2 regions of the Hoeflea sp. EC-HK425 genome follow, and region 2 is predicted to be linked to the other one. Evidence: predicted binding sites of a transcription regulator. Region 2 holds the regulator's gene; the other holds the start of a gene.

Region 1 (7,834 bases), 2.8 Mb from region 2:
CGGATACAGCCTGTGAAGTTGCGGCAGGTAATGCGGCAGGAAATAAGGTCCGAATGTCGGCGCAACGCCGAGCCGGACCAGCCCGCCGAGATTGTCCGCATCCACGCTGGCCATTTCGACGAACTCGTCGAGACCGGACAGGATCGTCCTGGCAAGCGGCAGAAGCCGGGCGCCCGCCGCGGTCGGAACCGCTGTTGCGCCGCCCCGCTCGATCAGAACCACGCCGAGCTGGTCTTCGAGAAGCTTGAGCTGCGTTGAAAGCGTCGGTTGCGAGGCATTGCAGGCCCGGGCGGCCTCGAGGAAGTGCCCCTTCTGTGCGACGGCGACAAAATACTGCAGCTGGCGATGGCTGGGGCGATAGGACAAGGCAACCTCATAGAGAAAATCTATGAGTGACATATAAACAATCGATTTGAACTATCAAGCGATCCTTCCCATCTTGGTGTTGTAACCAAGCACAGGAGAAGTTCATGATCGCACGACTGAATGCACTGCGCACCAGGCACGGAATTCTTGAGGCCAAGATTGACGCTGAACATTCACGCCCCAGGCCCGACACCATCCGCGTCAAGATCCTCAAGAAGATGCGCCTGAAGCTTCGCGATCAGATCAGCCGTTACGAACGCATCCTGGTGGGCTCCCGCCGCCAGATGTCATCCCAGTCGTAATTCAATTCAACCGGAGGAAACCAATGTTTCTCATGTGGGACGATTCTCACTCGAAATCTGACGAAAAAACCGAAAGGCTGAGGGATCTCGAAGCGCGCATGGACGCCTATCTTGTCCAGAAACGCGGCAAGGCTTCCAGCGAACTGGTCCGCGCCGTCGCCGAAGCCCGCGAGAAGGTGCGCGAGGCGATGAGCCCAAACTAGCTTGGGCAGGCATGCCAGGTTTTTCAGCCTGATGATTTGCGCGCCAGATAGACCGTCTGAGTGAATGGCTTGTCTTGCAACGGATTGTGAAATGTCACCGGTTCGGCCCAGGCGTGTGCAAACACGGCTGAGAGCCGGCCGGTAAACGCATCGTCGGTCCGCTCGTCCGACCACAGGCCGAACATCCCGCCGGGTTTGAGATGCGCGGCAAGCTTGTGAAGGCCCTCGGGCTGGTAGAAGCTCTCGCTGCGCGCATCAAGCAACGCATCCGGGGAATGGTCGATGTCGAGCAGGATCGCGTCAAACAGGCGGCCCGGAGCCTCCGGGTCGAACCCGGCTTCGCTGCGGGCCATCGCGAAGAAATCCCCCTCCACCAGCCGGCAGCGCGGATCGGCGACAAGCTCGGGTCCGAGTGGCAGCAGGCCGGTCTGGTGCCAGTCGATCACCGCCTCGAGATATTCGACGACGATCAGGGATCCCGTCCGCGGCTCGTCGAGCGCCGCCCTGGCGGTGTAACCAAGCCCCAACCCGCCGACCACCACGTCGAGCCCCTCGCCTTCGCAGGCCGCCAGCCCCAGTTGAGCCAACGCAATCTCGGACGCGGTAAACAGGTCCGACATCAGATGCTCGTCGCCGAGCTTGATCTCGAGAACGTCGACCCCGAGCCGCGCCTCGTGCCTGCGCCTGAGCACCAGTGCCCCGATCGGCGTCGGACGGTAGTCGAGTTCTTCGAACAGTCTGGACATGGTGTCTCCTCGCCCAAGGCAGATGATCATGGCAACCGATGCGAAAGCAATCGCCCGGGACTTATCGGCGCTTTGGTTGCGGATAACAAGAAGTGCCGTCTGCACGCAGATCGGCGTCAGCCGCTAGAAACAGCACCAAGCCGGCCTTCAAATCGGCAAAAAGCATGAATATCCGTTGAAACGCCCGGGCTGCGGCTTGACGGAACCCGCCGGGACCTTCATCGACGGCAGTCACAGAACTGTCACATTCGGCCGACGCCGGATCCGCACCGGAAAACGGGAAGCATCACCTCGCATGGCTGACACCTACCGCAAGCCCACCCTCGACAAGGATCTCGACAAGTTCGCGACGATGGAGGAGGCCACCGGCCTTCTCAATCGCGGCTTCGTCACGCCGGGTCTTGCGATCGTCTTCATCTTCCTGTGCGCCATCATTGCCGCGGTCTTCGTCACCGGCCATCCCGGCGCGGTGACCATCATCGCCGCCGCCATGATCGGCGCCTACATGGCGCTCAACATCGGCGCCAATGACGTGGCCAACAATGTCGGTCCGGCGGTCGGATCACAGGCGATGACACTCGGCGTGGCGCTGGCCATTGCGGCGGTCTTCGAAAGCGCCGGCGCGCTGATTGCCGGCGGCGACGTGGTCTCGACCATTTCCAAGGGCATCATCGACCCGGTCGCGGTCTCCGATCCCAACGTCTTCATCTCCGCGATGATGGCGGCCCTTGTTTCGGCCGCCATGTGGATCCATCTCGCCACCTGGCTCGGCGCGCCGGTTTCCACCACCCACTCGATTGTCGGCGGCGTCATGGGCGCGGGCATTGCCGCCGCCGGCGTCGACGCCGTCAACTGGCCGACCATGGCCTCGATTGCCGCAAGCTGGGTGATCTCGCCCTTCATGGGTGGCCTGATCGCCGCCGCCTTCCTCGCCTTCATCAAGACCGCCATCATCTACCAGGACGACAAGATCGCCGCCGCCCGGCGTTGGGTGCCGGTGCTGATTGCTGTCATGTCCGGCGTCTTTGCCACCTATCTGGCGCTCAAGGGCGTCAAGAAACTGGTTGCCATCCCGTTCGAAATGGCGCTGCTGATCGGGCTTGGCGTTGCGGTGCTGAGCTGGCTCGGCGCGAGACCGCTGATTGCGCGCCAGGCCCAAGGTCTGGAAAACCGCAACCAGTCCCTGCGCAAACTCTTCGGCCTGCCGCTGATCTTCTCGGCAGCCCTGCTCTCCTTCGCCCACGGCGCCAATGACGTGGCCAATGCGGTTGGTCCACTGGCCGCGATCGTGCACACCGCCGAACTTGGCGAAGTCGCGCCCAAGGTGGTGATCCCGCTCTGGGTGATGGCGGTTGGCGCCGTCGGCATCTCGCTCGGGCTGTTGCTGTTTGGCCCGAAGCTGATCCGCATGGTCGGCAACCAGATCACCAAGCTCAACCCCATGCGCGCCTATTGCGTGGCGCTGTCGGCGGCAATCACCGTGATCATCGCCTCCTGGCTCGGCCTTCCGGTCAGCTCCACCCATATCGCCGTCGGCGCCGTCTTCGGCGTCGGCTTTTTCCGCGAATGGTACACCGAGAAATCGACCCGCAGGGCCGATTATGTCGCCCGTCACAAGATCAACAAGTCCGGCGACGAAGCCGGCAACACCCGCCTCGCCGATCAGCGCCGCCGCAAGCTCGTCCGCCGCTCCCACTTCCTGCAGATCATCGCCGCCTGGGTGATCACCGTGCCGGCTGCCGCGGTGCTGTCTGGCGTGATCTTCGTGGTGTTGCGGGCTGTGCTGGTCTGAGACACCCCCGCGGCCGGCAAACAGGCTCGGACAGCACAGAACGGCCGGTGCGCGCGTGTCGGCGCCCGTCTTGAACCGAAAGCCTGTGCGAAGGCTTCAGGCGATCCTTCTTTCTTGTTGCAGTCGCTCCGTCGAGCCCAAACGACGCGTCACATAGTCGTCCAGCGGTTCCGGGCGATGCAGATGGAAGCCCTGGCCATGTGTCACACCCAGCTTGCGCAACTGCGTGATGATGTCCTCATTCTCGATTTTCTCGGCCACGACATTAAAACCAAGGTTTCTGGCCAGCTCCACGACGGCGGCAATGATCGCCCTGTCGACGGTGCTGTCGACAATTTTTTCAACGAATGCGCCATCGATCTTGATGCAATTGATGGGAAACCGGCGCAGATAGTCGAACGAGCAAAGTCCCGAGCCAAAATCGTCAAGCGAGACCATGCATCCGTGGTCTCGCGCCCTGCGAACAAAACGGCTTGCGGTCTCGAAACTGGTGACAGCAGCCGTTTCGGTAATTTCGAACGCGATCTGTGACAACTCGGTCCCATGTTCACGAGCGGCATCGTGAATGAAGGACCAGAGGCTTGGGTCGCTCAGGGTCTGAGCCGACAGATTGAATCCGATTTTCAGATCCAGCTTCTTGAGCAGAGGACCGTGGTCCGCAAGCGCTTTCCGGAAGATCCATCTGTCGAGGACCGGAGCCATCCCGAAGCGTTCAGCGGCAGGAATGAACCCATCCGGGCCGACAATACGGCCATCGCGCGCCCTCAACCTTGCCAGGATCTCCAATCGCCCGCACTGTTGCCCGGAATGCTCGATTGACTGAATCTCCTGGCCGAACAGGATCAACCTGTTTTCCTCAAGCGCTTCCGTCAGGTCAGCGACCTCACGTGCGGCGGAGAGTCCCGAAGTCGCCCTGGATTTGCCTTCACTGAAAAACGAGACCCGGTTTCGTCCCGAAGACTTGGCGGCGTAACAGGCGTCATCCGACTGCGCCAGCGCGTCTGAAGCAGAAATGAAGGGATCGCTGACGATGGTGATGCCTATGCTGCATCCCAGGCGAGGACCACCGACACGGTAGCCAAGATCAATCGCCTGCACGGCAGCGATCGTCTCGCCGGCTATTCTCTTGAGCTCCTCCCGCTCGGTCCCAAAGACCAGTATGGCGAACTCATCACCGCCCAGACGCGCAAAGATCGCCTTTTCGGGGAGGATATCGGCGACGCTGGCAGCGATCGCCTTCAATGCTTCATCTCCGGCAGCATGACCGGCAAAGTCGTTGAGCGCCTTGAAGTGGTCGAGATCCAGATAGAGGATGGCAAAAGCCGTCGTCGCTACATTCGCAATGGCCTTTTCCAGCGCGCCGTCAAAGGCAATCCTGTTGTACAGCCCGGACAGCGCATCATGATGGGCCGCATAGGCCAGTTGCTGCTGCCGGCGCGTTTCCTCCGAAATGTTCTGGAACGTGTAGACATTGCCACAGCTGTCACCCGAAGCGGAGAGGATGGGACGGCTTTTGCACCGGTACAGTTCGGAATAGATTTCCAGGGTCACGCCGTTCTTGAAGTCATCCCCGCAATCCAGATCGACACTCTGTATCGCTGCATCGTTTCGGAACAATCGGAAGATGTTCGAGCCTATCAAAGCGTCATGGTCCACCGACAGCATCCCCAGCGCGGACGGATTGGCGAAATTTATCACCCCAGAGACATCCGTGCTGATCACGGAATCGCTGATCGCCCCCAGGGTGATCTGGTACCGCTCCTTTTCGGCGTAGAGCGCGCGCGCGGCCCTGATCTCCTCGGTGACATCCTTGATCGTACCGACCAGATATCCGGCGCTTCCTTGGCTCTGCAGGGACTTTGCCAGTGTCTCCACATGGCGGACTTCGCCATCCTTCCTGACGATCCGGTAGGGGATCTTCACCACCTCGTTCTTGTAGATAGCCGCCATATGCTGGCGCTCCGCGTCAAGCTTGTCCTCGGGGTGGAGGAAACTCTCCCAGGTGTGGCTGTCGATCTCTCGGGAACGGGACTCCAGCCCGAATATCTCGCAGGTCTTGGCATCCCAGAAACTTCCCTCGCGCCCCACGTCGAAATGCCAGATGCCGGTCTCTGAGGCCGCAAGGGCAAGCTTGAACCGCTCATTCGTCAGGCTCGCGTCTCGCTCGGCCTCTTTCTGTTGAGTAATGTCGGTCTGAACACCCATCACTCTTGTTGGACGTCCGTCCTCGTCCCGTTCGACAATGGCGCCCCTGTCCAGCACCCAGACCCAGCGGCCATCCTTGTGTTGGAGCCGCAGCTCGGTCTCGATGCTGTCACACTTGCCGGCCAGATGCCGGTCACCGCTTTCGATTGCGCGTGCGCGATCTTCCGGATGAACCAGCAGAAGAAACAGATCCTCCTTGGCTGGAAGCTCCTTGCGTCGATATCCGAGCATTTGACACCAGGACTCGGAATACTGGGTGACGTTTGTCCTGAGATCCCAGTCCCAGACGCCCAGGCCCGCAACTTCCAGAGCCCGCCTCCAGGTGTCGGCGTCTTTCACGGTCGCATTTTTCGGATAGTCCATCAAACAGCTCCGCCCGGGGTCTTGTCCCAACCCTCAGCCTTGATCATGGGTCGAGGGGTGTCAAAAAGCCGTTAAGCAGAACTGCAAGTTCTAAAGAACCAATCTCCGGCCACAGCTGTCACGTCCGGGTTGGCATCCCGCCACGAACAGGAAGCGCCGGCACGCCGCGGCCAGCGCCGAGAGTTCGATTGGAGAGTGCCGCCCTACCCGACCAGTTCGAACCAGCCGTCCTCGTCCATGGTGCGCACGCCGAGTTCCTGGGCTTTCGCAAGCTTGGATCCTGCGCCGGGGCCGGCCACCAGGATGTCGGTCTTCTTCGACACAGAGCCCGCCACCTTGGCGCCGAGCCGTTCGGCCATCGCCTTGGCCTCGTCGCGGGTCATCTTCTCGAGCGCCCCGGTGAAGACGACGGTGAGGCCGGCGACGGGGGAATCCTGCGCCGGTTTTTCGGCTTCAAGGATCGTGAGTTGCTCGGTGAGCCTGTCCACCATCCCGATATTGTGTGGCTCGCCGAAGAAGCGGCCGATGGCCTCCACCACCGCCGGACCAATGTCATCGAGTGCGTCCATCTCCTCGATGGCTGCCTTGTCGCCGCCAGCAATCGCAAGCGCGGCCTCATGCACCGAGGCCCAGTCGCCATAGGCCCGCGCCAGCGTCTTGGCGGTCTGTTCGCCGACGTGGCGGATGCCGAGCGAGAAGATCAGCCGGTCCAGCGCAACCGTGCGCGCCGCATCAATCGCGTCGAACAGCTTCTGCGCGCTGGTTTCGCCATAGCCTTCGCGGTTCTTAAGGCGCTGCAGCCCGTTGGCCTCGTCGCGCGCCTTCAGTGTGAAGATGTCGGCAGGCTGACGGATCGGCAGCAGGCTGTCGTCGTAGAAGAACTCGATCTGCTTGTCGCCCAGGCCGTCGATGTCGAAGGCCTTGCGCGAAACGAAGTGCTTCAGGTGCTCCTTGCGCTGGAACGGACAGGCAAATTCCCCCGAGCAGCGGCGGATGACGCCTTCCACACCGCCCGCGGTTTCCTCGCGGATCACCGGCGTTTTCAGATCGCACGGACAGGTGGTGGGGAATTCAAACGCGACGGCGTCCTCTGGCGAGGAGACCACGCCGAGCACCTGCGGGATGACATCACCGGCACGCTGGATCTGGACGATGTCGCCGATCCTGACACCCAGTCGCTCAATCTCCTCGCCATTGTGCAATGTCGCATTGGTCACCACCACGCCGCCCACCGTGATCGGTTCAAGCCGCGCCACCGGCGTCAGCGCGCCGGTGCGCCCGACCTGAATGTCGATGGCTGTCAGCCGCGTCGAGGCCTTCTCGGCCGGGAACTTGTGCGCGATCGCCCAGCGCGGGCTGCGCGAGCGGAAACCCAGCCGCGCCTGCAGATCCAGCCGGTCGACCTTGTAGACGACGCCATCGATGTCGTAGGGCAGATCGGCGCGTGCCAGCCCGATCTCGTTGTAATGCTCGATCAGCGCCTCGATGCTTTCGAGCCGCCTTGTCAGCGGATTGACCGGAAAGCCCCAGTCTTTGAAGATCTCGATCATGGAATGCTGGGTGTCGGCCGGCATCTCAGACATCTCGCCCCAGGAATAGGCGAAGAACCTTAGCTTGCGGCTGGCGGTCACCTTGGCATCGAGTTGGCGGAGCGAACCCGCGGCGGTGTTGCGCGGATTGACATAGGTCTGCTTGCCTTCCGCAGCCATCCGTTCGTTCAGCGCCAGGAAATCCTCCTTCGCCATGTAAACCTCGCCGCGCACCTCCACCACCGAGGGCGCGCCGGCAGGCAGCGTGTTGGGGATCTCGGAGATGGTTTTCACGTTGGCGGTGACATTTTCGCCCGTGGTGCCGTCG
Region 2 (7,834 bases):
ATTGCAAACCTCGCTGCTGTGCCTTCTATCGTGTTCGGTATTCTGGGTCTGGCACTGTTTATCAATTTCGTCGGCCTGCCGCAGTCCGCTCCGATTGTCGGTGCTCTGGTGCTGACGTTGATGACGCTGCCCACCATCATCATTGCCACGCGCGCCGCACTCAAGGCAGTCCCACCATCGATCCGTGACGCGGCGCTCGGAATTGGCGCTTCGAAAATGCAGGCCATTTTCCACCATGTGCTGCCGCTCGCGGCTCCCGGCATCCTGACCGGAGCAATCATCGGTCTGGCCCAGGCACTGGGTGAAACGGCACCATTGCTGTTGATCGGCATGGTGGCATTCGTGCGTGAGTATCCTGCTGCGCCGCCCGAAGGCTTTTTCGACCCGGCTGCCGCACTGCCGGTCCAGGTTTACAATTGGACCCAGCGGGGCGACCCGGCCTTTATCGAGCGGGCATCGGGCGCGATCATTGTCCTGCTGATCTTCCTGCTCGTCATGAACGCCATCGCCATCCTGTTGCGCCGACGCTTTGAGCGCCGCTGGTAGGACCCGGCTGTCACCTTTGAATCAACCAAGCCCTGAGTATACTGAAACTGTTGAAGGGAAGACGGAGATGAACATCATGTCTGAAGCGGCGACTGAAAAAGCGGTTGATGCTGCCATCGAGGAATCCGCGATCAAGATGCGCGGCACCGACGTCAGCGTCTTCTACGGCGAAAAGCAGGCGCTTTTTGATGTCAATCTCGATGTCCGCAAGAACAGCGTGACGGCGCTCATCGGACCCTCTGGCTGCGGCAAGTCGACTTTTCTGCGCTGTCTTAACCGGATGAATGACACGATCGATATCTGCCGGGTCAACGGCGAAGTCACGCTGGACGGCGAAAACATCTACGCCCCGATGATCGATGTCGTGGAATTGCGGGCACGCGTCGGCATGGTCTTTCAGAAGCCCAACCCGTTTCCCAAGTCCATTTACGAAAACATCGTTTACGGACCGCGCATTCACGGCCAGGTTTCGACCCGCGTGGAGATGGACGAAGTTGTCGAGCGCAGCCTGATCAAGGCCGGCCTTTTCAACGAGGTCAAGGATCGTCTGCAGGAGCCGGGCACCGGTCTGTCGGGCGGCCAGCAGCAGCGGCTTTGCATCGCACGCGCCATCGCCGTAAGCCCTGAAGTCATTCTGATGGACGAGCCGTGCTCGGCGCTCGACCCGATCGCCACCGCAAAGGTCGAGGAACTGATCGACGAGCTTCGCGTCAATTACACCATCGTGATCGTGACCCACTCGATGCAGCAGGCTGCCCGTGTATCGCAACGCACGGCGATGTTCCATCTGGGCTATCTTGTCGAGGAAGGTGATACCGACAAGATGTTCACCAATCCCGACAACAAGCTGACCCAGGACTACATCACCGGCCGCTTCGGCTAATGCGACTGCCTTTTGCGTCACGATTACAGGATTGAAGGATCAAACCATGCCCGAAGCACACACAGTCACTTCTTATGATGATGACCTTCGTTTCCTGACGCGCCGGCTGTCGGAAATGGGCGGCATTGCCGAGCGCATGGTTGCCGACGCCGTCGCGGCCCTGGTCAATGCCGATACCGGCTCAGCCCAGCGCGTCATCTCCGAAGATCTGCTGCTCGACAATGGCGAGCGTGAAATCTACGACAAGGCAGTTCTGGTAATTGCCAAGCGCCAGCCGATGGCCTCGGATCTGCGTGAGATCATCGGCTCGATCCGGATCGCCTCCGATCTTGAGCGGGTCGGCGATCTGGGCAAGAACATCGCCAAGCGGGTGATCGCCGTTCACACCATGGCCCAGCCGCGCAAGCTGGTCCGCGGCCTCGAGCATCTGGCCGAACTGGCTCTGACTCAGCTCAAGGAAGTGCTGGACGCCTTTGCAACCCGTTCGCCCGATCTCGCCAATTCGATCCGCGAGCGTGACGAGGAGATCGACGCGATCTACACTTCGCTGTTCCGCGAACTTCTGACCTACATGATGGAAGATCCGCGCAACATCACTGCCTGCACCCACCTGCTTTTCTGCGCCAAGAACATTGAGCGGATCGGCGATCACGCCACCAATATCGCCGAGACGGTCTATTACGTGGCCACCGGCGAGCAGCTGGCAGCCGAACGGCCGAAGGACGATGATACCGCCACCATGGTCGCGCCCGCACCGGGTTCGGACTGAGAGCGCTACGGAGTGCATGACCCATGGCGATGAGTCCACGTATTACTGTGGTTGAGGACGAAGAGGCACTTTCGGTGCTGCTTCGCTACAATCTGGAAGCTGAAGGCTACGAGGTCGACACCGTGCTGCGCGGTGACGAGGCTGAAATTGCACTTCAGGAGCGGGTTCCGGATCTGCTGATCCTCGACTGGATGCTGCCGGGCATCTCCGGCATCGAGTTGTGCCGCCGTCTGCGCGCCCGGCCCGAAACCGAACGGTTGCCGATCATCATGCTCACCGCACGTGGCGAGGAGAGCGAGAGGGTTCGTGGCCTGGCCACGGGTGCGGACGATTTCGTCGTCAAGCCGTTCTCGACGCCCGAACTGCTGGCCCGTGTCAGGGCCATGCTGCGCCGCGCCCGTCCGGAAGTCATTTCCAGCCTGCTCAAGGTCGGCGATATCGAACTCGATCGCGAAACCCACCGGGTCAAGCGCCGTGGCCGGGACATCAAGCTGGGGCCGACCGAGTTCAGGCTTCTCGAATACCTGATGAGTTCACCCGGCCGGGTTTATTCCCGCGCCCAGCTTCTCGATGGTGTCTGGGGTCATGATGTCTATGTCGACGAGCGCACGGTCGACGTGCATGTCGGCCGGTTGCGCAAGGCGGTCAATCTCTCCGGCATGCGCGACACCATCCGCACCGTTCGCGGCGCGGGCTACTCGATCGAGGGCTGACGCGGGATTTACCGCCATCTCAGACAAGAGCTCCAACGAAAAAGCCCGGCTTCAACCCGGGCTTTTTCGTAATCCAAACCTTTTGCCTGTGAGAGGCATATCAATTCAGCGGGCGCGCTTGCGCTCGCTCGACGGCTGGAAGGCCATCTTGGCGTGATAGCCGCAATAGGGCGAGGAATCGCCGGAATCATTGCCGCAGAAGTGAAAACCTTCCTGCAGCGGATCACCGACCGGCCATTTGCAGGTGCGCTCGGAAAGCTCCACCAGCGAGAGCCGGCGCGAAATCGGCACCACCACATCCTCCATCGGACGGGTGTCGATCTCTTCCGATGCAACGACATCCAGATCCTGCTTCAGGGCTGCGCCGCCACTCGATCGGCTGACGGTTCTGGTTGTCGTCTGGCTTGCTGTCCGCCCGGCATAATTCGGTGCGCGCGGCGCCGCGGTCGTGCGCTTGGTGCGCACCGATGCCTGCCCGCCGCTCTTGGCGCGACCGGGCAGGTTGAGCCTGTGCACCTTGCCGATCACCGCGTTGCGGCTGACGCCGCCCAGCTGAGCCGCGATTTGGCTGGCACTGAGCCCGTCCGCCCAGAGTTTCTTGAGTCTTTCAACCCGTTCATCAGTCCAGTTCATGCAATACTCTCCCCGTATCCCGTATCCCGGGATGGCAGAATCCCTCACCGTCGCCCCGGAAGACCGGAACTCGAACGCTCGGTTACAGTGAGGTGAATAGTGTCCGCCGCGAACGTCTATTTCATGCCTTCAACTTAGTGGTCGGCGGACTCCGTGACAAGAGTCAGCCGAATCATGCTGATTCCTTTTTGCGGTTTTCCCCAACTTAGGAGGTGGGTATCAATTCTCACCATTCAGCGTTGACTTGGGGGTGATATCCCCGGCTGCTTGGGCGAATGACCGGAGCGATCGCCGTGGCCCGAGCCGCGCCTGCTGTCTCATTGACAGGCATGCCCTAATTGTAAATAGTGCCCACGCCGCCCCGGAAAGGGCGGCATTTTGGTTTTCCGGCATGCCCTGCCTTGTCTCGCCGTAGCGGTCGCAAGGCAAGGGCGGTGCCGTATTGTCCGTTCTCGAAGGGGGAGAGAAGCGCCATGGCTGAAGCCAAGCCGCTTTATGACACTTACAACCGCGTTCCGATCGTGTTCGAGCGCGGACATGGCGTCTGGCTGGAAACACCCGAGGGCGAGCGGTATCTCGATTTTGCCGCCGGCATAGCGGTCAATTCCCTTGGCCACACCCATCCGCATCTTGTTGGGGCGCTCAAGGCCCAGGCCGATCGTCTCTGGCACCTATCCAATGTGCACGAGATCCCCGATCAGTCCCGCCTCGCCCAACGGCTGACCGAAGTGACCTTTGCCGACAAGGTCTTCTTCACCAATTCCGGTGCCGAGGCGCTGGAGTGTGCCATCAAGACCGCGCGGCGTCATTTCTTCGTCAATGGCCAGCCCGAGCGCTATCGCATAGTCACCATCGAGGGCGCCTTTCACGGCCGGACCCTGGCGACGATTGCCGCCGGAGGCCAGCCAAAGTACCTCGAAGGCTTCGGGCCGAAGGTTGAAGGCTTTGATCAGGTTCCATTTGGCGATCATGAGGCGCTGAAGGCGGCGATTACCAGTGAAACAGCCGCCATTCTGGTCGAGCCGGTGCAGGGCGAGGGCGGTATCCGTCCGCTGCCCAATGAATGCATGCGCGGCCTGCGCGAGCTGTGCGATGAACATGGCATCCTGCTGATCCTTGATGAGGTTCAGTCGGGTGTGGGCCGGACCGGCAAGTTGTTCGCCCATGAATGGGCCGGCATTGAGCCGGACATCATGGCAGTGGCAAAAGGCATCGGCGGCGGTTTTCCCTTTGGCGCCTGCCTGGCCACGGCCAGTGCGGCAGACGGCATGACGCTCGGTACCCACGGCACCACCTATGGCGGCAACCCGCTTGCCATGGCGGTCGGCAATGCCGTGCTGGATATCATTCTCGACGATGGATTTCTTCCGCACGTCAATGATGTTGCTCTGGTGCTCAGGCAGGGACTGGCTTCACTCAAGGATCGCTATCCGGATTTGATTGCGGACGTCCGCGGCTCCGGCCTGATGCTCGGTATCAAGTGTGCCAAATCCAATGCGGATCTGGTTGCGGCGATGCGCAGTGAGCATCTTCTGGCAGTCCCGGCCGGCGACAATGTCGTCCGTTTGCTGCCGCCTTTGATCGTGACCGCCGAAGAAGCCCGCGAAGCGCTCGCAAAGACAGAGGCCGCGCTCGAAATGCTGTCCCGCAACGGTGCAGCCAACTAAACGGACCGGATTTTATGACCAAGACCCCATCCGCCAGCACCCGGCATTTTCTCGATCTCTCCGCCGTCAGCGCCGGAGAGTTGCGTGCCATGCTCGACGCGGCGCGATCCGCCAAGACGGCGACCGAAGCGGACAAGCCACTCGCTGGCAAGATGCTGGCCATGATCTTCGAGAAGCCCTCGACACGCACTCGTGTCTCCTTCGATGTCGGCATGCGGCAGCTCGGTGGCGAGACGCTGTTCCTGTCGGGAACGGAGATGCAACTCGGTCGGGCCGAAACCATTGCCGATACGGCAAAGGTTCTCTCGCGCTATGTCGACATCATCATGATCCGGACGCTGGATCATTCCCGTATGCTCGAACTCGCCGAACATGCCACGGTGCCTGTCATCAATGCCCTGACCGACGACACGCATCCCTGCCAGATCATGGCCGACATTCTGACGTTCGAGGAACATCGCGGCCCGATCAAGGGCAAGACGCTGGCCTGGACGGGCGATGGCAACAATGTGCTCCATTCGCTCATCGAGGGGGCTGCGCAGTTCGGGTACCGCATGCAGATCGCAACGCCTGAAGGGTCGGAACCCGAGGCGAAATTCGTCGAGTGGGCCCGCAAGCAGGGCGCGGAAATCGACATGAGTGCCGATCCTGATCGCGCGGTAAACGGTGCCGATTGCGTTATCACCGACACCTGGGTGTCGATGAACCAGGAACACAAGGCGCGCGGCCACAATATCTTCGTGCCTTACCAGGTCAATGAAACACTGATGCAGAAGGCCAATCCGGATGCTCTCTTCATGCACTGCCTCCCGGCTCATCGCGGCGAGGAAGTCACCGACGGTGTGATGGACGGGCCGCAGTCGGTGGTGTTTGACGAGGCGGAGAACCGCTTGCATGCGCAAAAGGCGATCATGCGCTGGTGCATGGGCGTTCTGTAGCGCCTCTGGCGCTTTCAGCGATCAGTACCTATATGGCCGGTTGAAAAGTGGGACCGGCCAGCCCTGACCGGCCAACCCTGAATGGTCAATGTGTGCCCTGTGACACGATAGACAATCGGAATTGATGATGGAAACCGAAATCCAGACCCCTGGCGAACAGGACTTCGCCGGAGACGACCGCGTCCTGCCGTTCGAGGTGGACGGCCTCGATGTGCGTGGCCGGACGGTTCAGCTTGGCCCCATGATCGACGCGATTCTCGGCCGGCATGCTTATCCCGAGCCGGTTGCGCGTCTGCTCGCCGAAGCCATCGCGCTTACAGTGCTGCTCGGCACCTCGCTCAAGTTCGAAGGCAAGCTGATCGTCCAGACAAAGGGTGATGGACCTGTGGACCTGCTGGTCGCGGACTTCTCGACGCCCGGTAATCTGCGCGCCTATGCCCGCTTTGATGCAGAGCGCCTGGCTGCTGCGGAGGCTGCCGGGACGACGAAGCCCGCCGAACTGCTCGGCAATGGAATTCTCGCCTTTACCATTGATCAGGGCGCCTACATGCAGCGCTACCAGGGTATCGTCGAGATGAAGGGCGATACGCTGGAAGCCATGGCTGAAACCTATTTTCGCCAGTCCGAGCAGATTCCCACCATTGTCCGGCTGGCTGTCGCCGAGCTCATCGACCGCGATGAAGACGGCAAGCCGCGTCACAGCTGGCGGGCCGGAGGCATCGTCGTCCAGTTCCTGCCGCAGGCACCTGATCGCATGCGCACCCCCGACCTTCCGGGCGGTGACCTGCCGGAAGGCATGGAAGCCATCATGCATGATGAAGACGACAGCTGGGCGGAAGCCAAGGCGCTGGTCACAACCGTGGATCCGGGCGAACTGACCGATCCCGAGGTTGGCGCCGAGCGCCTCCTCTACCGGCTCTTCCATGAGCGCGGTGCCAAGGTCTATCCGCCGGTTCCGGTCTTCGACAAGTGCAGCTGCTCGCGCGAACGGCTGGGTGAGGTGCTCGATGGGTTTTCGGAAGAAGAGCTTGAGCACAGTATCGAGAACGGCGTGATCACCGTGCAATGCGAGTTCTGCTCGACGGCCTACAAGTTCGATCCGGCCGAGTTCCGGCGCTGAGGACTTGCGCCCGTAAAGATGACGAAACTTTAATTTGCCATGTGTCCGCATTACGTTACCTGTTGGGTTGCAACGGAGTGAAGTGATGCTCGACAAGGCGGACAAGCCTCTGGACGTGCCTTTGGAACCCTCGCGCGCCCGATCGCCGTCGGCACGCCTCGGATTTTTGCGGCCATTGGTTCAGTTTGCCCTGATGGCGCTGGTGCTCGCCGGTGCCTGGCTGGCGATGCAAAGCCTCGCCGCCTCCAAGCGTGAGCGTACGCCCAGACCGTTTACGCCGCTGGTCTACACCGTTGAGACAGCAGCTGCGGAGCGCGCAGACAATCGTCCGGACATCCGCCTGTACGGGCAGGTCGAGACTGGCCGTAATGTCGACCTGCGCACCACCGTGAGCGGTGACGTCGTCGAGATCCATCCCGATATGGTCGCCGGGCGCCGCGTCGCCGAGGGGACTGTTCTTTTGCGTATCGACCCTTTTGCCTATGAAGGGGCTCTGGTCGAGGCTCGCGCCAATCTGGCCTCTACCCGCGCCGCAATTGCAGAGATCGATGCGCGTCTCGCCTCC

The links. Region 2 encodes PhoB, which activates phosphate uptake and scavenging genes when phosphate is short. Its sites were predicted from a motif close to TGTCATNNANCTGTCAT; they were not measured.
Region 1: the regulator PhoB is predicted to act here: its motif matches at 1,847-1,863, upstream of SPHINGO391_RS05680 (inorganic phosphate transporter).

The regions. Positions count from the first base shown of each region.
Region 1 is NZ_LR701572.1:587,746-595,579, reverse strand. It holds gene SPHINGO391_RS05700 (LysR substrate-binding domain-containing protein) at 1-399, opposite strand, end outside; gene SPHINGO391_RS05695 (YdcH family protein) at 471-668, shown strand; gene SPHINGO391_RS05690 (hypothetical protein) at 692-871, shown strand; gene SPHINGO391_RS05685 (spermidine synthase) at 895-1,617, opposite strand; gene SPHINGO391_RS05680 (inorganic phosphate transporter) at 1,913-3,409, shown strand; gene SPHINGO391_RS05675 (EAL domain-containing protein) at 3,506-5,977, opposite strand; gene ligA (NAD-dependent DNA ligase LigA) at 6,181-7,834, opposite strand, start outside.
Region 2 is NZ_LR701572.1:3,345,603-3,353,436, reverse strand. It holds gene pstA (phosphate ABC transporter permease PstA) at 1-546, shown strand, start outside; gene pstB (phosphate ABC transporter ATP-binding protein PstB) at 614-1,429, shown strand; gene phoU (phosphate signaling complex protein PhoU) at 1,476-2,198, shown strand; gene phoB (phosphate regulon transcriptional regulator PhoB) at 2,228-2,911, shown strand; gene SPHINGO391_RS18860 (GcrA family cell cycle regulator) at 3,017-3,544, opposite strand; gene SPHINGO391_RS18855 (aspartate aminotransferase family protein) at 4,018-5,211, shown strand; gene argF (ornithine carbamoyltransferase) at 5,226-6,149, shown strand; gene SPHINGO391_RS18845 (Hsp33 family molecular chaperone) at 6,277-7,269, shown strand; gene SPHINGO391_RS18840 (efflux RND transporter periplasmic adaptor subunit) at 7,355-7,834, shown strand, end outside.